Regions from separate parts of the Paenibacillus sp. FSL M7-0896 genome, predicted to be linked through region 1. Evidence: riboswitches for the same ligand, from Rfam matches in the RefSeq annotation. Region 1 holds a riboswitch; each other region holds the start of a gene.
The links. Region 1 has a riboswitch for thiamine pyrophosphate ahead of MKY12_RS00515 (ABC transporter substrate-binding protein). Riboswitches for the same ligand answer to the same signal wherever they lie in the genome.

Region 1 (7,906 bases):
GCGAATCGGCGATCTCTTCGCGGCGCGGACGCGGGAAGGGGACCTCCACGGTGTGGAGGACGGAGCCGGGACGCCCCGAGAAAACATAGATGCGGGTGGAGAGCAGCAGCGCCTCTTCAATGTTATGGGTGATGAACAGCACGGAACGGCGGTTCTCCTCCCACAGCTCCAGCAGCCAGCGCTGCATCTGCTCGCGGGTCAGCGCATCGAGCGCGCTGAACGGCTCGTCGAGCAGCATCAGCTCCTGCGGCGCGAGCATGGCCCGCAGGAAGGCGGCCCGCTGCTGCATGCCGCCGGACAGCATGTGCGGGTAGGCCCGCTCGAAGCCGCCGAGGCCGATCTTCGCCAGCCAGTGGCGCGCAGCCTCGCGGGCCTCCCGCTGCGGGGCGCCTTGCAGCTCGCCGCCAAGCAGGACGTTGTCCAGTGTGCTGCGCCACGGGAACAGCGCGGGCTGCTGCGGCATATAGCTGATCTTGCCGCGCTGCCCGGTCACCGGGATGCCATTCATGCGGACGGTTCCGGTATCCGGCAGCGTAAGGCCGCCGATGATATGGAACAGCGTGCTTTTGCCGCAGCCGGACGGGCCGACAATGGAGACGAATTCCTGCGGCTCCACGGTCAGGGAGACCTGATTCAGCACCTGTGTCTCCCGGCGGCGGTGCTTGAACGACTTGCTGATGCCGCTGACTTCGAGCGCAGGCGGCACACTCCGTGTTCCCAGGCGTCCGTCTCCGTCCGCCTTCTCCAGTTCAATCCTCGTAAGCTCAGACACTTCGCGTAACCTCCTTCAGTTAATTATAAGTACTTCCGTGTTGGGATATCCTCCCGTGGCATTAAGCTTCCTTGCGCGGCTTCCAGCGCACCAGCCATCTCTCCAGGAGGGCAATGAGCGCGAATAATACGAGACTCAGCAGCACGATAATGGCGATGGCCACGAACATCCGGTCCGCACGGTAAGAGGACTTCTGCAGCAGCATATAGTAGCCGATCCCTTTGTCGGCGCCGATCCACTCGGCGACCACTGCGCCCATCACCGCATAAGTGGCGGAGATTTTGAGCCCGGAGAACAGGGAGGGCAGCGAGCCGGGAAGCTCCAGCTTGGTGAAGATCTGCCACTTGCCTGCACCTGCCATCTTCATATAATTCAGCATTACCCGGTCGCTTTGCGTCAGCCCGCCCATGGTCGCAACAGCCACAGGGAAGAAGCAGACGAGGGTGATCAGGATGATTTTGGGCAGCAGGCCGAAGCCGAACCAGATAATCAGCAGCGGGGCAAGCGCAATGGAGGGCACATTCTGGCTGAGAATCAGCAGCGGATAGAGCGCTCGCTTGACCCAGGGCAGCAGATGCAGCAGCAAGGCGGTGAGCAGGCCGATGCCTGTGCCGACCGGGAAGCCGATCAGGGTCAGCCGCAGCGTGGCGGCGGTGTGCTCCCAGATCCCGGAGGCGTTATTCTTCGTCTCACGCGCGATATCCGCGGGGCTGGGCAGCTGGTAAGCCGGGATATCGAACAGCATGACCGATAGCTGCCATATCCCGACAAAAAAGAGGACCGCCACAAAGGGCGGCCACACTAGCTTCCAGGTGCTTCTCACGGCCGGTATTTCTCCGTCAGCTTCTCCATGCTGATGCCGCCCGGATTATGGGCGATCTTGATCTGTGAGATGACACTAGGACTGCCGGAAGCGACCAGCGCCTCATGCATATCACGCACAATATCCAGCAGCTCGGATAGCTCGCCTTCCATCGTAGTCTCCAGCGGATTCACCTGATGCTTCACGCCTGACTTTTGAATCACCTCTATAGCCTTGTCCACGTAAGGGATGGAATCCTCGTTGTTCGGTGTCTTGGGGATTACCTGAATGCTGAGCAGTGTATTAGCCATGATCAATCATCCTTTCAAGTTAAGTATAAGATTCCCGCCATGCGGGTTCATTATGATTCCGGCAAAAATTCATTCGTAAACGTACTCTCCGCATCCAGCGGCTTATCCAGCAGCTTCAGGCCGTACATCCAGTCGGCGTAATTCTTCCAGATCTCAAGCTTCTGCTCACCCCAGCGCGGGGCGTCGTCCTTGTATTTCGGGCTAAGCCATTTCTGACTGGCCAGCACCAGCTTGGGGTCCAGATCAGGTACAGCATCCGACAGTACCGTCGCGGCTTCTTCCGGGTTATCGATAGCGTACTGATAACCCTTGGACGTAGCCTTCAGGAAGGCCTTCACCACTTCAGGATGCTCGGCGATCTCCTTCTCGCTGGTGGTCAGCACCGGTGTGTAGTAATCCAGCTGCGGCGCATAATCCTTAAGATAGAGCATATCCAGCGGCTCCCCGCGCAGCTCGGCTTCCACCCCGGTCCAGGCATAGAAGATCCAGGCGAAGTCAATATCCCGCTTCACGGCTGTGAAAAAGTCCGCTTCGCCGATATTCACCAGCTTCACCTTGGAGACATCCCCGCCTTCGGGGTCCATGATGGCTTTCATGGCAGCCTGCTCCGCAGGGGAGCCCCAGCCTCCGTACGTTTTGCCTTCAAAATCCTTCGGCGTCTTAATATTGCGGTCCTTCGGAGCCGCAAAGCCCGAGGTATTATGCTGAATGATTGCAGCAATCGACACCAGCGGCACATCCTGCAGGCGGGCTAGGGTCAGCGCCTCCTGGGCGCTGATGCCGAACTGGGCTTCGCCGGAAGTGACCATAGTATCAGACCCGGCAGCGCCTGGCTGTACAATCTGTACGTCAAGACCTTCCTCCGCGTAATAGCCCAGCTCCTTAGCTGCATACAGGCCGGTATGATTCGTGTTCGGCGTCCAGTCCAGGGCAATCTTGACCGGAGTCAGCGCCTTAGGTGCATCTGTGGGTGCGACTGCGGTTGCATCAGGTGCAGCCGTACTGTTCCCGGCAGCAGGTGCGCTGGCCCCCGCATTGCCGCTGTTGTTCCCGCCGCCACATCCCGCGACTGTGAGAACCAGCATGGAACTGAGCAGCAGCATTACTGTTTTTTTGACTCCCATTTCTCTTTCTCTCTCCTTCCAGCAACCCCTGGTCTTCAGAGCTTACAGAAACCCTATTCCTGTACATCCTTAGAATCAAAAAAGCGTCCCGAAGATCGGGACGCCAGTTACTTGCGTGAGGGGAATTCAGCTTCAGTACCGCTTAAGGCACTGTGCCGAATGATGATTCCTACGCTGGCATTATCCAGATCAGGTATAAGGGTCAGTATCTTGTGGGATACAATCTCAGCCGGCCAATTCCAGCACCCCTGGTTCTATAAAGTTCACGGGTATTGCTATGTTCTTACGGTGTATTATAGACGGCAGCTTCGACATTGTCCACCCTCTGTGCCTTAATCCCTCGTATAATGCCGCTTCTTGCGGCGGCTGCGGATGCCGTTCCAGATCTCTCTCAGCGTTAAGCCGACACTGACGGTGATCCCCGAGAAGGTCAGGAACAGAGCCAGATACTCGAACGCGGAGTACTCCAGCATTTTGCTCCAGTCAATCTGGCCCTTCAGATCCTCGATGACCTGATTCATCCCGTAGATCCCGCTGATGACCGTAAATACGGTGAGCACCATCAGGAGCGTATCCCGCCGTTTGGCCTGGAATTTGTCCTGATACTGGAACAGGTCATTCAGGGTCATTTTCACCTCATCGAACAGCGCATCATTGCCATACACCTTACGCAGCTGAAAAAAAATCTCCCGCCCCTGCGACTGCGAAATCAGCTCCAGGAAGTAGAATTTGGCCGAGAATTTGTTGATCAGGAAGATCAGATTCTCGATCTCATCGTTGTCGTGGTTGATACGCAGCCGGGAGTGGAGGTTGGCGAGCTTCAGCAGCACGATTTTATGAAAAATACTCAGCAGCATTCCGTAATAATACTCTCCGTACATCTGGCTGATCAGGCCTGCGGCAATCTCCGGCTTCGCCCGGCTCACGCAGCAGAAGGTCTGCTCATTGGTCATATAGTAGGTGTCCGGCCCCCAGCGGCTATAGCAATGCTCCCGGGTGTACTGCTTGATATAATCCGGATCACTTGCACTCATGTAGGGGCTGCCGTCGATGGTCAGACCATCCACCTGAGAGGCACGGTAGAGCATTTCGACACTGATCTCTTCCTCGTCCTCAGGGAGATTAACGCCGTAGAAGGCCTGCACCAGCATTCGTTCATCGACGAAGAAGGGCAGGGTCTCGAAATAATTGCCATTCGTCTCCGCAGGATCGAGATACGGCTCCAGCCCGGCTGCCAGATGCCTGAACACGAAGTCCTCCACCCGGGCAAAAGACTTCTTATGACAATGGATGAAGGTATGCTCATCCTGAACGCTTACATCCTCCAGGTTGCGGAACCGGTCGGCGAATTCGAGTACCATGCTGAAGGGGAGATTCTCCTCCTCAATAGCCACTCTTACCGTCAGGAAGCCCAGCTCGAACGGGCAGAGGAACACATCGGTCGACAGCACGCGGAAGGGAACCGTCTGAAAGGGCATTTGCAGCCCGCACAGCAGATCACTCACCCGGGAAAAGCGGCGGAAGGAATCCCTGTCCTTCTCATGCGGAAACAAGACATGGGCGGCAAAAGGAAGATAGCTGCGCTCCATTTTCTCATGGGATACACAGTGGTTCTCTCCGTAATAGGCATGCTCCAGTTCCTTGTTCTCAAGAAAAAAACGCGTAAATCCATCCTGCTGTAAACTCTCAATCAGCTCTTCATCGACCTCGGCCTTGATGGAGAAGGGGAAAATGAATTGCAGCAAGGCGGTATGCAGAGTGGGCTCGGAATGCAGTTCAGCCATGTGTGGGTTCCATCCTTATTCACAGAATATGGACCTTGTTGTATACAATTACCCGATTCTCCAGGCGGTCACGCTCAGCACGAATAACAGCGCGGCAAAAGCGGCCAAAAGTCCCGAGGTCTGGGCGATCTGCAGATGATCCATGGACCAGCCGGTCAGCAGCGGCAGCACCGCGCCGCCGACTCCGCCGGAGGCGATCATAATGCTCGGCGTGGATTCTTCCGCGCCGGGCAGCAGCTTGCTGGAGAAGACCAGCGCGATGGAGAAGATGCCGGACATGAACAGGCCAAGCAGCAGGATGATGGCAAAGGCGGCAAGCCGGTGACCGGCGAACGGGAAAATAACGAGCAGCAGCAAAGCGGCAAAGCAGCTGACGAGCACATAGATGCGGTAGGAAATCTTCTCGGCGATGACACCGGCGAACAGTCTGCCCGCCGACATGGCCAGCCAGAAGAAGGTCACCGTGAGTGCAGCCGCGGCCTCGCTCATGCCCAGCTTCGCAATGAAGATCGCCGGCATGAAATTCACCAGGCTCATCTCAGTGCCTACATAGAGAAAGAAGAACAGAATGAACAAGCCCAGCACGACCCATTGCTTGCCCTTGTAGGGCAAGGACAACCGTCTGGTGGTTCCCGCTTCCGCTGCCGCAGCGCGGTCAGGGCGGGCAGGCCGCTCATTCAGCGCGCTGTCCAGCGGGCCGAATCTGCTCTTCGCCCAGAAGAGCAGCGAGAGGAGGGAGAAGGCGGCAACGATCAGGAAGGCCAGCCTCCACTGCCCGGCGGCAATCAGCGGACTGGCCGCCAGCGGCATGAGCAGCGCCCCGACACCGAACAGCACCTCCAGCCGGCTCATGGCAACCGCCGTTCCTTCGGTGACTGCGGCAATAATAATCGTGCCGATGACGGCTTCGATCATCCCGAAGCCGAACCCTGCGGCTACGGCAATTACGTACATCCAGCCCCAGGGCGGGAGGAAGGCGTAGGCAATCTCGGCACAGAGCAGCAACCCTGTGGCAATCAGAATACCGCCGCGCTTGCCGAACCGCCGGTTCAGCAGCGGCGAGACCAGTACGCCGGCCAGGAAGCCCGCGAACTGGCTGAAGATCAGCTCGCCCCCTGCACTGTAGCTGCGGTCATAATGCTGGAGCAGCACCGGAAGAATGGAGCCCAGGACGACATGGGCGAGGCCGATTACGAAATAGGAGAGACAGCCGATCCAGATTAGTTTTTTCAAGAATAAGACTCCTTATGAATCAATTTATGAACAGATGGCGGGATTCAGAATGAACGGGAAGGGTACACTATATTAGGCACAGGTTAATCATAAATCCAAACCGTGGACGTGAATATATAAACTTATATTCACATGAATTTGAAGGGAGCTGTGACGTCAATGGATAACAAAGAGCTGGAGAAAACAATCATACAGGTGCTGGACGACAACAGGTTCGGTTCCTTCGGCACGATTGAGGCCGGTAACAAGCCTAAGGTGCGTTACATGGCGATATTTCATGACGGACTGTCCATCTATCTGGCAACTAACCGCAAGACTCATAAGGTAGAAGAGCTTCAGGATAATCCGAATGCTAGTCTCTTGCTTGGCTATGAACAGGGCGGCGGCAAGGATGTACTGGAGATTGAAGCTACAGTTGCTGTGACGAAGGATGATAGCTTGCGCTCTAAGGTATGGAATGAGTCCCTGGAGAAATGGTTCAAGGGACCGGATGATCCCGATTATGTCATTCTTGAGCTGTCCCCTTCGCGGATTGAATATATGGGTAAGAACGGTGAGCACGGGGTATGGCAGTCTTAAGCGGTTGTCTCCGGTAAAAGGATGGCAGTGGCCGGTAACGGATAAGTTCCGCCTAAGCCTAAGTACTATATAGTCCGGCAATCCGGGCCTCTTAGGAACCTCCATGGTTCATAGGGGGCCCTTTCTGCTGCTGCTTTTCGGATTGTGCCTAAGGAATCATGCTATAATGACCTCAGGTTATCGACATCATGAGGCGGAGGGGATTGCCATGAACTGTGTTGATTGTGCTGACATCGACCCGATAGAGGATCAAGGGGAGCTGAAGCTCCGCCCCTGCTCTGATCCGCTGGCTGCTGCCATCCGGAATGCCGGTTATGAAGTATTTGAGACAAGCAAGACCTGTACCATTCCATATCATCGTAAGGAAGAGCTGTTGAAGCTTATAGAATGGCTGGTGGCGGCTGAGGACATAGCCGACTCCTTATCCGTATGCGTTAAGAGCAAAGGTGCCCCTGCGGCCCCGGAACGGTGGCTGACCTTCGATCAGCTGAAGGTCCGCTTCGCTAACGAGAATCTGGTGTCCATCATTATGAGCCATGATTTCTGCAGCCACATGCAGCCGATTGTGAATTTCAGCGAGGAGATTGTCGGCTTTGAATTTCTGCTGCGCCCGCTGCCCCAGGGCAGTTATTTTCAGCCTTATGAGCTGTTTGAGATTGCCCGGCGGACAGGGTTTCACTCCTTCCTTGACCGGGCCGCCCGGATCTCGGCAATAGAGACCAGCAGTAAGCTGCTGCCTAAGGGCATCAAGCGGTTCATTAACTTCCTGCCCTCTTCTATTTATAATCCCAAGTATTGTCTTACTCATACCTTCGAGGCGATCCGGAGGCTGGACCAGAACCCGGCGGACTATGTATTTGAAGTAGTGGAGACGGAGCAGATCAGCGATATTGCCCATCTGCGCGCCATCTTCGCCGAATACCGCCAGCAGGGGATGCGGGTTGCGCTGGATGATGTGGGCGCGGGCTATTCGACCGTTGAACTGATGTCCAGCCTCCAGCCTGATTATGTCAAGGTTGACCGCAGTCTGATCAGCTTCTGTGACAGGGATGAGGGGAAGCAGCGGATGCTTAGGGAGATAATCTCCAGGGCCGGAGAATTCGGTGCAAGCCTGCTGGCCGAAGGCATTGAACGCCGTGAGGAATTCCTGGTCTGCCGTGATCTCGGTATGGATTTGGGACAAGGCTATCTGTTCGGGCTGCCGGAGGATAAGCCTCCGGGAAGGTTTGGAATTACGGCCTGAACAGCAAGGATCATTCTCCCCGGATACCGCAGACCTCAAGACTGCCGGTATCCGGGGA
Region 2 (7,906 bases), 1.9 Mb from region 1:
ATGACGGCACCGTTCAGATCGACAGGGGTGTCATGATCCATGAGGTATTTGTGCAGGGCATCGCGGCCGGTGTGCATCTCGCCGGAGAGGATCACCACATCGCCGACACGCAGGCTGCGGATATCCTCCTCGCTGATCGGTGTGGTCAGACGGATCTCGCGCGAGCCGCCTGAGCCAGCGGAAGCTGCCGCAGCCGGTTCAGATCCTGCCCCATTCCCTGAAACGGCTGCATCCGAAGCTGCTTCACCCGTCCCGGATACAATAGCCGGTGCCGCAGGAATCGTAGCATCCTCTGGCACCACGCCGGAAGTTGTCCGTTCTGCCGCAGCTACACCCACAGGTTCAGCAACCGGCTGCGGTGCAGCTTCCCCCTCAACAGATATCCCGGTGCCGCTCTCATACAGCCAATCCTGAATGTCACCAGTAGCCGGATGAACCAGAATGCCCTGGCGGCGGAAGGCCCAGCAGTTATAGGCTACAGAGACAAAGAAGCTGGCAGGCAGCCGGTTCATTACCCCGATTTTGCAGCCCAGCAGCGTCACTTCACCGCCGAAGCCCATCGTGCCGATTCCGAGCTTGTTGGCATTCTCCATAATGTAATTCTCCAGCTTGCCCAAATCTTCATTAGGATTCACATCCTCAACCTTGCGGAACAGCTGCTTCTTCGCCAGCTCATAGCCCGTGGTACGGTCGCCGCCGATGCCTACACCAATGAATCCTGCGCTACAGCCTTGGCCCTGCGCCTGGTATACGGAATGCAGGATGCACTTGCGGATACCGTCGAGGTCGCGTCCGGCTTTGCCGAGTCCCTCCAGCTCTGCCGGAAGGCTGTACTGGATGTTCTTATTCTCGCAGCCGCCGCCCTTCAGAATCAGCCGTACGTCAATGCTCTCTTCCTCCCACTGCTCGAAGTGAATCACCGGAGTCCCTGCCCCCAGATTATCCCCGCTGTTCTCGCCGGTTAGTGAATCCACGGAATTGGGCCGCAGCTTCCCGTTCTTCGTAGCGCGGATAATTGCGCTGTGAATATCCTTCTTCATCTCTATCTGATTCACGCCCACCGGCGTATGAATGATAAAAGTCGGCATCCCCGTATCCTGGCAGATCGGCGATATTTGCTGCTCCGCCATCCCGATATTCTGCGCTATCGTGGTTAGTGCCAGTCCGGAGCGTGTCGCCCGGTCTTCCAGCGCCCGCCCTCTGGCCACTGCCCGGCGCACATCTCCCGGCAGGTTCGTGGAGGTCTCTACAATCAAATTATAAATGCTCTCTTCAAAATGCTGCATCTTCATTCAGTCTCCTCTCCATCTGGTTCAAGCGGCCCTAACTCTGGTACAATTAGTTACTATAATAGCACATTAAGCTGCTCATGAAAGGGGTTACTTCAAAATTGAACTACCATTTCTCCGCCTATCTCTACCGGCTGCAATATATCCAGCGCTGGAGCCTCATGCGCAGCACCGCCCCGGAGAACGTGGCGCAGCATTCATTCCAGGTCGCCCTGCTGGCGCACATGCTGTGCACCATCGGCAATGCCCATTTCGGCCGCTCGCTGAACGCCGACCGCGCATCCACGATGGCGCTGTTCCACGACGCCACCGAGGTCTTCACCGGCGACATCGCTACGCCGGTGAAGCATGACAACTCGCGTCTGCTGTCCAGCTTCCGCGAGATGGAGCAGGTGGCCGCCGACCGGCTGGCGGCCATGATCCCGCCGGAGCTGAGCGCAGTCTATGCGCCGCTCCTGCAGCCGCACACCAGCCCTCCCGGCTCCGAGGATGCCGGACTGCTCCGCTACGTCAAGGCAGCGGATGTGCTGGACGCTTACCTGAAATGCGTCTGGGAGGTCGCCGCAGGCAACCGCGAATTCGCCGCTGCCAGGGAGCAGACTGCCGCGAAGCTGCATGTGCTGGAGATGCCTGAGATGGAGTATTTCCTTAAACACATGGCTCCGGGCTTCGAAATGTCGCTGGACGAGCTGTCTTCCAGTGCGAGTCAGGGACAGTCTGCCGGAGAGCCTGAATCTATAGAGTAGATAGAGTACACATTCGCATGTGTTGGCTCCTAGCGTTGGCTGATATACTTACGTGTTAACAATGCTATGCGAATGCCGCTCTTAAACGGCCCGCATTTTCTCCATCCGCACCAATTGTGTTCGGTTTTTCGCACACGTTTGGCCCACATGCAACTTATAACCCTTATACAATGCAAATAACCCGCCATGAAGCGGGTTATTTGCATATGGTCAAGTTAAGTTAGACACGGTTAGTCTAGTCAAGTTAAGTTAAGTTAGGCACGATTAGTCTGGTCAAGTTAAGTTAGGCACGGTTAGTCTGGTCAGTTTAAGTTGATTCGCTTAGTCTAGTCAAGTTAAGTTCATTCGTTTATCCTGATCAGTTTAAATTACATCCGGTTTGGTCACATCAGGCTCAACCAGATTCAGCCTGCCTATCTCAAACCCAAGCGGCTCGGACAGGATATCCCAGTCCTTGAATACCGGCTGGAGTCCTTGCGAACGCAGCATCTCGGCCATCTCGTTCACGCTGCGGTTGTCCGAGATTTCAAACTGCGGCGTTCCCCCTTCCAGGGAATGTCCGCCCACTTCGGTGGATACCCCTGCGGACATCTTCGTGATGCCGAGCTGGACCAGATGATCGCGCAAGGCCGCAGGCTCGCGTGTAGACAGCGAGATGCCGGAGCGCGGCAGAAATAGGCGGTAGGCCAGAATAATCTGCACCAGCGCACGGTCGGTTACATCGCTTGCGGGATTGAATTCGCCTAAGTAAGGCCGGAACCGGGGAGTCGACAGCCCGATTTCGCATTCCGGGTACTTGTCCTGCAAATATCTCGCATGCAGCGCAGTGGCCAGCGCCTCCTGGCGCCATTCGTACATGCCAAGCAGGGCTCCGATATTCACCGAACGGAACCCGGCTTGACAGCCCCGTTCGGGAGCGTCCAGACGGTTGCGGTAGACGCGTTTGGGTCCTTTTACATGCAGCGCACGATAAGTTTCCTGATGGTAGACCTCCTGATAGAGCGTCAGACCGTCCACGCCAGCTTCTCTGAGCTCAGCATATTCTGCTGTCGAGAGCGGATTCACTTCAATGCTGACGGAGGCAAAATAGCGGCGCAGCACATTCACGCAGTCCCTCACATAACCGGCCGGACTGTCCCTGCGGGATTCTCCGGTCAGAATCAGAATGTGGCGCAGGCCTGTGGCTGCGATGGTCTCCGCTTCCCGGGCGACCTGCTCCAGCGTCAGTTTTTTGCGCGGAAAATCATAAATAGAACTGAAGCTGCAATACGTGCAGTGATTCACGCAATAATCAGCCAGGTACATCGGTGTAAACAGTTGCATCACATGGCCGAAATGCGTACGCGTTAAGCGGTGCGCCTTCTGCGCCATCTCCTCCAGATAAGGCTCCGCTGCCGGTGACAACAGTGCCATCAGCCCCTCTTCATCCACCCGCTCTGCACGAAGCGCACGCTTCACATCCTCTGCCGTATACCGGCTCCATAGCGTCCCGTAAGGAAGCTGCTCCAGCCGGGTCATCGTCTCATAAAAGCTCATAACCGTTCTCTCCTTCCTATTCCATCTGTCAGGCCAAGAACCCGGTCAACGGTGAAGAGGCTGCCGCCGTCTCTTCCACAGGCCCCAGTCCGGCGAGATAAGCCTTGCGCCCTGCGGCTACCGCGTCACGGAAGGCTTCTGCCATCAGCAGCGGATCCGAGGCGGTGGCAATCGCTGTATTAAGCAGCACCGCTGCGGCCCCCATCTCCATCGCCTCAGCCGCCTCGGACGGTCTGCCGATTCCGGCATCCACGATCACCGGCAGATTCGTCTCGGAGATCAGAATCCGGATCAGTTCCTTGGTCTGCAGTCCGCGGTTGGACCCGATCGGCGCTCCCAGCGGCATCACGGCCGCAGCCCCCGCTGCTTTCAACCGCAGGGCGGCGGACAGGTCAGGACTCATATACGGAAGCACCACGAAGCCCTCTGCTGCAAGGATCTCGGTCGCCCGGATGGTCTCGGTATTATCCGGCAGCAAATATTTCTGGTCGTTGATGACCTCAATCTTCACCCAGTTCCCCAGCCCCGCCGATCTCGCCAGCCGGGCAATCCGTACTGCTTCCTCTGCGGTGCGCGCACCGGAGGTATTAGGCAGTAAGGTCATATGGGAAGGAATATGGCTGACAATATTGTCACTGCTCTCCGGGTCCACCCGGCGCAGAGCAACGGTAATGACCTGTGAGCCTGATCGCGTAATCACCTCGGGAATGAGGGTGTTGCGGCTGTATTTTCCGGTACCAATGAACAGTCTGCTGGTTAGAGTCACTCCGCCAATCATCAATGGATCTTGCATGTTAACGCCTCCTGGGATAAGTCTTCGTGTTCAGCCTCCGCCTACAAAATGAACCAGCTCCACCCGGTCCCCCTCACTGAGCAGTGTCTCTCCGTAAACCTCTCTGCCAGCAAGCTCACCATTCAGTTCGACAATCACCAGCTTACCGGCCCACTCGGGCCGGGAGAGCAGATCCTCCAGTGTCCGGCAGCTCTCTTCGATTCTTTGCCTCTTTCCGTTAACGGTCACATTCATGCCTGTTCACCTCCTGCTGTGCCCTGTGTTTGAGCCATATCCAGCGCTTCAGCCAGCTCCGCTGCCCTGTCCCTGTGGACCGCTTCCCTGTACGCCATGGCCGCTGCCACCGGGTCCGGGGCTCCGCAGATCCCCGACATGACAGCAATGCCAGCCGCCCCTTGGGCCAGCACCGCTCCGGCATTACCCGGGGTAATCCCTCCAAGCGCAATCAGCGGGATGCGGCTCCAGCGGACAGCCTCGGCCAGTTGCGCAAGTCCCCGTGCCTGCTGCCCCGACTTGCAAGCTGTCGGGAAAACATGCCCGTAGAGGCAGAAGTCTGCTCCTTGCCTTCCAGCCTCCGCAGCCTCTTCCTGCGAGTGTACCGATCTGCCGATCCGCAGGCCCGGTGCAAGCCCGCGTGCTGCGGCTGGCGGAAGGCTATGCCAGGCCAACTGTACACCGCCTGCCCCAGCGGCCAAGGCAACATCGATCCGGTCATTTATGACCAGCTTCGAAGGCGGAACCCCGGCCTGAAGCATCTGCTGCGCCGCCGCCAGCAGTTCGCGGGCGGACATGGCTTTTTCCCGGAGATGGATATAATCCACCATGGGATGTACCGCCGCAGCCAGCTCCGCAAGCTTCTCAGGGTGGAGCCGTCCGTCTGAGATGACATGAATTTCGTGCAACACGTCCACCTTCCTCTCCTCAGCACTACGCTGATCCCTACCTCCAAACACAAAAAAGACCGCCCCCATAAGGAAGCAGTCTGGAATAGAAACAGGAATACCGGTATTAGCCGTATACCCCCGCTGCAATATTCGTTCTCCACTTCCCTACGCTGGTATAACCCAGATCAGGTTCAAAGGGTCCGAGCAGATACGCCCGTCTCAGCCTTGCGGCTCCCCTAGTGATCGTTCTATGCTATTGTTTGGCCTTGCTTTTTGTATATTAGCATATAATTCCTGTTAGAGCTATTCTTTCGTAGATTTTACTTCAATTACAAAAGCCACGGATGAACTCCCTTCTGAAAATTTACCATCCTCGGATGTCCAGAATGCTGATATGCCGTAGTAATAAACGCCTTGTTCTTTTGGAGCATTAAAAGAGCCGTTCTTCAATGGAATTTGCACTTCTTTATCATCGACAAATTGCTGAACGGTTAACCCGCCGGGTGCCGGTTTATAAGTAAAAGCAACATTGATCCCCCCCTCAGGGGCTATAGCAGTGGGAGTAACCCCCTGTACCATGGATTGTCCTCCTGCATAATCCGCACATCCTAATTTTCCCCAGCAATAGCTGCCTTGGGTAACCGGAATTTGGGTTTTCCCGGAAGTAACAAGGGGTAGCGGCGGCGATTCCTGTGTAATTCTAATCCCAATGCTTTTTGCATTTCCTTCCAATCTTGTATTTGCCACAAGTCTTCCTGCAAAAGGAGTCAAATAAATGAACACTACCAGAAAAACTAAAATCCCCGCTGCAGATAGAATGAATCCTTTTTTTCTAAGCATCCCAATCCCCTATTCATATCAAATTATCTAAATAGACGGAATTATATTGTAATAGTTACAAGCGCTGAAAAAAAGCCTACCGGCAAGCGGTTAGGCTTTTTAAAAATAGAATTTATATGTTGCACACGATTTCTGAAGATGCCGATTAAAGAATCTGCATCCAGATCTTATTCTGCACCCATTATCCGTTGACAACCTCACCGCCGTTCACATGCATCACCTGTCCGCTCACATAGGAGGAATCGTCCGAGGCCAGGTATACATACGCCGGTGCCAGCTCTTCAGGCTGCCCCGGGCGCTTCATCGGCTGGGTGCCGCCGAACTCACTGACCTTCTTCGCGTCAAAGGTTGACGGAATCAGCGGGGTCCAGATCGGTCCGGGCGCTACTGCGTTCACGCGGATGCCCTTATCGGCCAGATTCATTGACAGCGAACGAGTGAAGCTGAGAATGGCTCCTTTGGTGGACGAATAGTCCAGCAGCTGCGGGCTGCCGCGATACGCCGTGATGGAGGTCGTGTTAATGATCGTAGCGCCTTTTTTAAGATGAGGCATAGCTGCCTTCGTCAGGTAGAACATGGAGAAAATATTCGTCCGGAACGTACGCTCCAGCTGCTCCGCTGTAATGTCCTCAATATGGTCCTGCGGATGCTGCTCCGCCGCATTGTTAATCAGGATGTCAAGCTTGCCGAGTCCTTCAACGGTTTGACGTATCAAGCTCTGACAGAAGCATTCGTCCCCGATATCTCCGGCGATCAGAATACACGTTCTGCCCTCCTGCTCAACCTGGCGCTTGGTCTCTTCCGCATCCTCATGCTCGTTCAAGTAGGAGATCACCACATCCGCGCCCTCCTTGGCAAAATGAACGGCAACCGCACGCCCGATCCCGCTGTCGCCTCCGGTAATGAGCGCAGCCTTGCCCAGCAGCTTGCCTGCTGCCTTGTACGCCGGTGTCTCAAACTCCGGGAGCGGGTTCATCTCACTCTCAATTCCCGGGCGCTGATCCTGTACCTGCGGGGGCAGAGTTTTGACAGGTTGTTTGTTAGTGTCTGGCATAATCCATTCTCCTTTCGCTGTCCACAGTATTGTTGATTAATCATGTTAGCATGGCTTAAGGTCTGGTGTTTATGCATCAGGCAGTGTGCCTGCTTGACTGTACGTTATGTTACTTACCACACTTGGCAGCCGCCCAAACAGCCAATCTTCATTCAACGGTGCCTATATCGGAACGGTAGTACGGTAAGGAACGAACGTTTCCAAAAAGAATATTATCTATATCCGCTAAGGGGAATGTCCTATACTTTGTGAGGAACCACGGCAAGATCGTATCGAAATCATACTAGCAGGAGGGTATCGCACAATGAATGCAAGAATCACCTTATCTCCGGTCACCCCGGACGATATCGATTTCATCACAGATCTGGAAATGAGCGCTTCACTCTGGCCCTTCGAGGATATGATTCCAACCGACAAGGAGGCAGTCCGGAAGACTGTGGCGGAACGAATCCAGAGCGACTGGCATAGACAATTCCTGATCAGGCTAGCCACTCCCGAAGCAACCCCTGTAGGGGAACTGAGTATACATTGGTATGTAAAAGAGCGCGAGAGCTGGGAGTTGGGCTACAGCCTGTTCCCTGAATACCGGGGGCAAGGCTACGGCACCGAGGCGGCGCAGCTGGCCTTGAAGCTTGCTTTTGAAGAATGGAAGGCCCATAGAGTCGTGGCTATGTGCAATGAATACAATACCGCATCCATCAAGGTGCTGGAACGCTTGGGCCTGACCCGCGAAGGCGTATTCCGGGAAGAAATACACTGGAATG
Region 3 (7,906 bases), 340 kb from region 1:
GGAACTGCGACGTATTTTTGGTGCAATCCCTGGCTCATCCGATTAACGAGCTGTTTGTAGAGCTGCTGGTCATGATTGATGCCGCCAAGCGCGCATCGGCCAGAACGGTGAACATTATCGTTCCCTATTACGGGTACGCCCGGCAGGAGCGTAAGTCCGCACCACGTGAGCCGATCTCGGCCAAAATGGTCGCCGATGTGCTGACCACCGCCGGTGCAACGCGCGTAATTACGATTGATCTGCATGCCGCAGCCATACAGGGATTCTTCAATATTCCGGTCGATCATCTGACGGCGCTTGATCTGATTAGCGGTTATCTGAAGGTGAAGGGGCTTACCGATCTGGTCGTGGTCTCCCCGGATGCGGGACGAGCGTCCATGGCGGAGAAGCTGGCCAGCCGGCTGGATTCGCCGTTCGCCATCATGATTAAGAAGCGTCCGGCGCATAATGAATCGGTGATTACGCATGTCATTGGTGATGTGGAAGGCAGGACGCCAATCATTATAGAGGATCTTATAGATACCGGAACCACGATCGTCAATGTGGTGGAGGGCCTGAAGGAGCGGGGCGCCCGGAACAGTATCGTCTGTGCTACGCACGGACTGTTCTCCGGGGATGCGCTTGAGCGGATGGATCATCCCAATATCGACGAGATTGTCATTACCGATTCCATTGCCCTGCCGGACGAGCATTCCAGCAGATTCGCAGTGCTCTCGGTAGCTCCCATGCTGGCTGAGGCCACGCGTATTATCATCGAGGGCGGTTCCATAGATAAGCTGTTCAGAGACGCGGGGATTTAACTCCCGTGTCTTTTTTTGAGCTTTTCCCTCCCGTTAGCTCTCTCTCTGAGACTTGAGAATCTCGTTGCCACATGTGGTATACTGTGTGAAGAAGACAGCCGAGACCATAAATGGAAACGAACAGGTAAGGCTAGGGAAGCTGAAACAAGGGAGGTGCCTTGCTTCCATGATAGAGAGAACTTCAGAGAATGCCGCGGAGCACAGTAATGTCATTCCGGTCACTCTGGATGCCAATTTTTTCTTTGAAAGAGCCGTTCGGTCGCTGGACCGCTTTCAATATGATAAGGCATTAAGAAATTTTCGCAAAGCTGTTGAATATGAGCCGGATAATCCGGTGAATCATTGCAATATGGCGGGTATATTATCTGAGATGGGCAATTATACCGCATCTAACGAGATTCTTATCCATGTTCTGGAGAAAATCGACCCCGCTATGACAGAATGCCATTTCTACATGGCTAATAACTTCGCCAATATGGAAAGCTTTGAAGAGGCGGAGCGCTCGCTGGTCACTTACTTGGAAGAGGATGCTAACGGCGAGTTCATGACCGAATCCGAAGAACTGATGGAGCTGCTGCAATATGAGCTGAACCGGCCTGCTCCGCTGGTGCGTATCCGCAGCCGTGAGGGAGTCGTAGAGCATGACCGGGCGCGGAGTCTGCTGGAGGAGGGTAAGTTCCCTCAGGCTGTAGAGCTGCTGGAGGAGATCACTGCGGGTACCCCGGATTTTTTGGCTGCGCATAATAATCTGGCACTAGCTCATTTCTATATGGGCCGGTTCGCCAAGGCGAAGGAATGTCTGAATGAGGTGCTGAAGCAAGACCCCGGCAATCTGCACGCTCTGTGCAATATGGCCATCTTCCTGCAGTATGCAGGAGATAAGGAACAGCTTGAAACGCTGCTGGGTATGCTTGAAGCAACGGTGCCGTTCCATCAGGAGCATGTATTCAAAATGGCTACAACCATGGGTATCCTGGGCCGGCACGCTGCCGCTTACAGCCATTTCCGCCGTCTGCTGAAGGATGAGGAGGTCGCCGGAGACGCCGGGCTGTATCATTACTGTGCCGCGGCGGCAAGCAATAGCGGAAAACATGATGAGGCGCTGCGCTGCTGGAGACAGGCAGCCAAGCTGGACCCTGCTTCAGCTGTCCCGGCGTTCTTCCTGTCCCAGCTCCAGCAGGCCCGGGCAGAAGGACAGCCTATGCCTGCTGTCAGCTATAACTATCAGCTGCCCTTCCAGGAGCAGCTGAAGCAGTGGAAGGGCAATACAGGCAGATTCACTGAAGAAGTGCGGAATAATCCGCTGCTGCGCGCCTCGTTCTTCTGGGCGCTGCGCTACGGCGATTCTGCTACGAAGCTTCAGGTGACCGAGGCTCTCCGCTGGATTGAGGACGAGGAGATGTCCGAGGTACTGCGCGGAGTTCTGGAGCAGGAGCCGCTGCAGGAGGACCGCCTGCAGGAGGCGGCATTGTTCAGCCTTCAGCGGCTGATCGGGGAGAACCTGAATGAAGCCGGCGGCTCGCCCGGCGAAGAGCAGGAGCCTGCGGCTGCTCCCGGACCCAAGGGGATGCTGCCCGGAACCGGCGGCTTATCGCCGTCCACTACCCGTATTTGAAGCAATTGCTGTTGTAAGAACACCTACTTGTAAGGAGGCCAATGTAATGTACAAAACGATTGTAATCGGAACAGGCCCGGCCGGGCTGACTGCCGCGATTTATCTGGCGCGTGCGAACCTGAGCCCGCTGATCATTGAAGGCTTGCAGCCGGGGGGACAACTGACAACGACGACAGAAGTGGAGAACTTTCCAGGCTTCCCTGAAGGGATTCTGGGTCCGGACCTGATGGACAATATGCGCAAGCAGGCGGAACGCTTCGGCGCTGAATTCAAGAATGGCTGGGTGGAGTCGGTGGACTTCTCACAGCGTCCGTTCAAGGTAACAGTGGACGGAATGGGTGTACTGGAAGCGGAGTCGGTTATTATTTCAACCGGCGCCTCTGCAAGATATCTGGGCATTCCGGGCGAGCAGGAGAATGTGGGACGCGGGGTCAGCACCTGTGCGACCTGTGACGGCTTCTTTTTCCGTAATAAAAAGATTGTCGTCGTCGGCGGCGGAGACTCCGCCATGGAGGAAGCCAGCTTCCTGACCCGCTTTGCATCCAGCGTAACGCTGGTTCACCGCCGTCCCGAGCTGCGGGCCTCGAAGATCATGCAGGACCGGGCGCGTGACAACAGCAAGGTAACCTGGGCCTTGAACCGCACACCGGTTGAAGTAACGGTAGGAGAGACCGGAGTGAAGGGCCTTACGGTGCTTAACAATGAGACAGGTCTGACAGAATTGGTGGAGGCAGACGGCGTGTTCGTAGCGATTGGACACACACCGAACACAGCCTTCTTGGGCGGGCAGATCAATACGGATGAGAATGGCTATATTGTGGTCAACCCGGGTACCACCGAGACCAACATCCCGGGTGTATTCGCCTGCGGCGATGTACAGGATACCCGTTACCGTCAAGCGATATCGGCAGCGGGAACCGGTTGTATGGCCGCTATGGATGCCGAGAAGTTCCTGGAAGGCACGATGGTGCACGACTGGAGCGAATCGCTGGACAAATAACGGGTTTACAAGAATTACCCATACAGGTAAAATGTATTTAATTAGATAAGATACCCACTAGGGGAGCCTGAATAGGCTGAGACGGGAAAATTGAATTTCCGGACCCTTGAACCTGATCTGGATCATACCAGCGTAGGAAAGTGGAGTCGGACCTTTTTTGAATACAGTCTTATTTGGCTGTTCCTTTAATAAAGCCGCTCCAGGTGGAGCGGCTTTTTGACTTGCAGGAATCTATAGATTCTTCAGCTCAATCTGCTGCGTGACCTCTTATCTGATGAGTGTACAGAGCGAAGAGGAGGAGATTGAAATGACAGGAATGGGTAAAAACGAAGAGGTGGATCTTTCGGGATTCCCCGCAAGCCGTAAAGTGTATGTGGAGGGCTCACGCCCGGATATCCGGGTGCCAATGCGGGAGATCAGCCTCAGCAGAACCGAAGGCGTTGCCGGGGAAGAGGAAAATGCTCCGCTGCGTGTCTATGACACAAGCGGTATGTACACGGATGCCGCGGAGGAGACGGATATTCGGAGGGGGCTGCCGCCGCACCGTTCAAGCTGGATCGCGGAGCGTGGCGATTCGGAGGAGTACACCGGAAGAGCCGTCCGGCCGGAGGATAACGAAATTCGCAGAGAGGGGGCTGCCGCAGAAGCTTATCCAGGACTGCGCAGGAATCCGAGGCGGGCCTATGCAGGCGGCAATGTGACCCAGCTGCATTATGCAAGGCAAGGGATCATCACACCGGAAATGGAGTATATTGCGATCCGGGAGAATATCCGGCCGGAGTTCGTAAGGGATGAGGTGGCTGCGGGCCGTGCTATTATTCCGGCCAATATCAATCACCCGGAGAGTGAGCCGATGATTATCGGCCGTAACTTCCTGGTGAAGATCAATGCCAACATCGGAAATTCGGCGGTCACTTCTTCTATTGAAGAGGAGGTGGAGAAGATGCGGTGGGCGACCCGTTGGGGGGCTGATACCATCATGGATCTCTCCACCGGCTCTAAGATCCATACCACCCGGGAGTGGATTATCCGCAATTCTCCTGTGCCGGTCGGGACAGTGCCCATATACCAGGCGCTGGAGAAGGTGAACGGTATAGCCGAGGACTTAACCTGGGAGCTCTATCGCGACACGCTGATTGAGCAGGCGGAGCAGGGGGTGGATTACTTCACCATTCATGCCGGGGTGCTGCGGCGCTATATTCCGCTCACTGCCCGGAGAATGACCGGCATCGTATCCCGGGGCGGATCGATTATGGCTGCCTGGTGCCTGGCCCATCAGCAGGAGAACTTCCTGTACACACACTTCGAAGATATATGTGAGATCATGAAGACGTATGATGTGGCCTTCTCGCTGGGGGATGGCCTGCGCCCCGGCTCTATCGCCGATGCCAATGACGAAGCTCAGTTCGCCGAGCTGGAGACGCTGGGAGAGCTGACGGCGCTTGCCTGGAAGCACGATGTTCAGGTTATGGTAGAAGGTCCGGGCCATGTGCCAATGCACAAGATCAAGGAGAATATGGACAAGCAGCTTGAGATTTGCCACGAAGCCCCTTTTTACACCCTCGGTCCGCTAACTACGGATATTGCACCCGGCTATGATCACATCACTTCGGCCATCGGGGCAGCGATAATCGGGGGGCTTGGAACGGCAATGCTGTGTTACGTTACACCTAAGGAGCATTTAGGCCTGCCTGACAAGAATGATGTGCGAGAAGGAGTCATTACCTACAAAATTGCTGCACATGCCGCAGACCTCGCCAAGGGACATCCGGGTGCGCAGGACCGGGACAACGCGCTGTCCAAGGCGCGGTTCGAGTTCCGCTGGCGCGACCAGTTTCATCTCTCCCTGGACCCGGAAAGGGCGCAGGCGTATCATGATGAGACCCTGCCTGCGGAGGGGGCAAAGCAGGCGCATTTCTGCTCGATGTGCGGCCCTAAATTCTGCAGCATGCGGATTTCGCATGATATCCGGCATTCCCATAGATGGAGCCAATCACTGTAACTTAGCTGCATGACCTAATCTATATGTAGGTACGTTGTTCATGGCCGAGAGGCCGTGATTAGAGCGGAAACGTATTATTCTGAGGCTATCCCCCCAAGCTGAATGGCTGGCGGGGATAGTCTTTTTGTAGTTAGTGATTACAATCACAATTCACCCCTGTACCCTATGCTAAGCTGGTGTTGAGAAGAATTCTCATTAGTGAGGTGTGCAAAAGGATGAGCAAAGCGTTGAAGCTGGATGAATCGGTCTTTGAGCTGGTAACCAGGCACCCGGAAATTGTTGAGATCATGGTGGAACTGGGTTTTCGTGATATTGCGAAGCCTGGAATGCTGCAGACTGCAGGACGATTCATGACCCTGTCCAAAGGAATGAAATTAAAGAAAATAGAGCTGGAAACCGTTCGGCTGGCCTTTCAGCAGCATGGTTTCGAGATTATAGAATAGAAGGAGAGACTACGATGAGCGAACTGATTAATAACCGCGAGGTCGATATTCCGGAACAGACACGCCGCCAGGCTATGCTGAGAGAGATCATCAAGGAGCTGCATGCGGGCAAAAGCGTGGAGGAGGTTAAGGCGCGTTTTGAAGAAGCGGTAGGCGATGTTACGGTGGAGGAAATCTCCGCCATGGAGCACTCTCTGATGACCGAGGAAGGCATTCCGGTAGAGGAAGTACAACGCCTCTGCTCCGTGCATACGGCAATCTTCAAGGGCTCGATTGAACAGATCCACCGTTCTTCTAAGCCTGAGGAGCAGCCCGGTCATCCCGTGCATACGTTCAAGCTGGAGAACCGGGAGATCGAACGTCTGGTCAACTTCCGGCTGGAGCTGCATGCGGATAAGTTCAAGAAGAACGCCAGCGATGAGATTATCTATAAGCTGCTGGAGGACCTGAGTCTGCTGCTGGATCTCGACAAGCACTACAGCCGCAAGGAGAATCTGCTCTTCCCTTACCTGGAGAAGTACGGCATATACGGTCCTACGAAGGTAATGTGGGGAGTGGATGACGGAATCCGCAATATGATCAAGGAAGCCAAGAAGGCGCTTAGCGCCTATAACGGGGACAGCGGGCAGATTACAGCCGCACTGGAGGAGATCATTAAGGAAGTCAATGAGATGATCTTCAAGGAAGAGAATATTCTGCTCCCGATGGCGCTGGATAAGCTGACTGAGGATGAGTGGGTCAAAATCGCCCGCGAAAGCGATGAAATCGGCTTCTGCCTGACTGCGCCCGACCAGGAATGGATACCGGAACGTGCAGCGGAGCCTGAGGGTGCTGATGTTCCGGCGGAAGAAGGGGAAGGCCTGTCCCCGCAGGGCTTCATCCGGTTCGAGACCGGGCTGCTGTCGCTACACCAGCTCGAGACGCTGATGAATCATCTGCCGGTGGATCTGACCTTTATCGACGAGAACGATGTCGTCCGCTACTTCTCGCATGGCAAGGAACGGATCTTCGCCCGGACGAAGGCCGTTATCGGCCGCACCGTACAGAACTGCCATCCGCCGCAAAGTGTGCATGTTGTTGAGAAGCTGCTGGCTGATTTCAAAGCCGGAGTGAAGGATGCCGAGGATTTCTGGATTAATATCAAGGATAAATTCATCTATATCCGTTATTTCGCCGTGCGGGATGCAGAAGGCCGTTATATGGGGACGCTGGAATTCACCCAGAATATTGCACCGATCCGTGCCCTTGAGGGCCAGAAGCGGATTTTGTCCGAATAGCATTAAGGTATCTGGCACCCTACAATAGAAGAGAATGAACGGACTTTCTTGCCTGCCTGGTGAGAAAGTCTTTTTGTTAACAAATAAGAACTGAAGTCCATTGCCCCGGGTGTATCGCCTTTCCTTGACCGCAGGGGAGGGTTCTATTATAGTGGGTACGTAGGATTAACTATTTTAGCATAGAAAAAGGTGGCTTGTAACATGTCTGAACATATCTACGTTGGCGTGGATTTAGGTGGTACCACGATTAAGGTTGGAATCTGTAATGCCGAGGGAAGCCTGCTGCACACTTACGAAGGTCCGACAGGGACTGCGGATGGCGTCGATGCTGTCATCGATAATATCGAGAAGTATGTACGCCAGATTGTGGAGGACTCTCCGTACTCCTGGGACCAGCTGGCTGGTGTCGGTGCGGGACTGGCCGGATTTACGAATATTCGTGAAGGTATCATCATCCTTGCGCCCAACATAGGATTTAGAGATGTGCCGATCCGCTCCATTCTGGAGGGTCGCCTGAACAAGCCAGTCAAAATAGACAATGATGCCAACGTGGCTGCACTGGGCGAAGCCTGGAGCGGTGCAGGGCGCGGCATAGAGAATTGTGTCTGCTATACGCTCGGTACGGGTGTGGGCGGCGGTATTATCATTAATGGTAAGGTGTATCAGGGATTTGCCGGTCTGGCCGGCGAGCTTGGACATATCTCCGTGGTGCCCGATCTGGAAGCGATCCAGTGCGGCTGCGGGAACATGGGCTGTTTGGAAACCGTTT

Region 2: it holds a riboswitch for thiamine pyrophosphate, as region 1 does, so the genes downstream of both, MKY12_RS08480 (thiamine phosphate synthase) here and MKY12_RS00515 (ABC transporter substrate-binding protein) in region 1, are expected to answer to the same signal.
Region 3: it holds a riboswitch for thiamine pyrophosphate, as region 1 does, so the genes downstream of both, thiC (phosphomethylpyrimidine synthase ThiC) here and MKY12_RS00515 (ABC transporter substrate-binding protein) in region 1, are expected to answer to the same signal.

Annotation. Positions count from the first base shown of each region.
Region 1 is NZ_CP150250.1:116,582-124,487, forward strand. It holds gene MKY12_RS00500 (ABC transporter ATP-binding protein) at 1-754, opposite strand, end outside; gene MKY12_RS00505 (ABC transporter permease) at 834-1,595, opposite strand; gene MKY12_RS00510 (MTH1187 family thiamine-binding protein) at 1,592-1,885, opposite strand; gene MKY12_RS00515 (ABC transporter substrate-binding protein) at 1,936-3,009, opposite strand; TPP riboswitch at 3,159-3,269, opposite strand; gene MKY12_RS00520 (hypothetical protein) at 3,342-4,793, opposite strand; gene MKY12_RS00525 (MFS transporter) at 4,842-6,026, opposite strand; gene MKY12_RS00530 (pyridoxamine 5'-phosphate oxidase family protein) at 6,186-6,605, shown strand; gene MKY12_RS00535 (EAL domain-containing protein) at 6,814-7,848, shown strand.
Region 2 is NZ_CP150250.1:2,015,888-2,023,793, reverse strand. It holds gene MKY12_RS08505 (fumarate hydratase) at 1-1,286, opposite strand, end outside; gene yfbR (5'-deoxynucleotidase) at 1,391-2,035, shown strand; gene thiH (2-iminoacetate synthase ThiH) at 2,399-3,571, opposite strand; gene MKY12_RS08490 (thiazole synthase) at 3,600-4,364, opposite strand; gene thiS (sulfur carrier protein ThiS) at 4,395-4,598, opposite strand; gene MKY12_RS08480 (thiamine phosphate synthase) at 4,595-5,275, opposite strand; TPP riboswitch at 5,394-5,496, opposite strand; gene MKY12_RS08475 (hypothetical protein) at 5,552-6,088, opposite strand; gene MKY12_RS08470 (SDR family oxidoreductase) at 6,270-7,142, opposite strand; gene MKY12_RS08465 (GNAT family protein) at 7,447-7,906, shown strand, end outside.
Region 3 is NZ_CP150250.1:7,512,286-7,520,191, forward strand. It holds gene MKY12_RS32780 (ribose-phosphate pyrophosphokinase) at 1-800, shown strand, start outside; gene MKY12_RS32785 (tetratricopeptide repeat protein) at 967-2,415, shown strand; gene trxB (thioredoxin-disulfide reductase) at 2,462-3,415, shown strand; TPP riboswitch at 3,465-3,571, shown strand; gene thiC (phosphomethylpyrimidine synthase ThiC) at 3,723-5,417, shown strand; gene MKY12_RS32800 (DUF1858 domain-containing protein) at 5,633-5,860, shown strand; gene MKY12_RS32805 (DUF438 domain-containing protein) at 5,875-7,137, shown strand; gene MKY12_RS32810 (ROK family glucokinase) at 7,339-7,906, shown strand, end outside.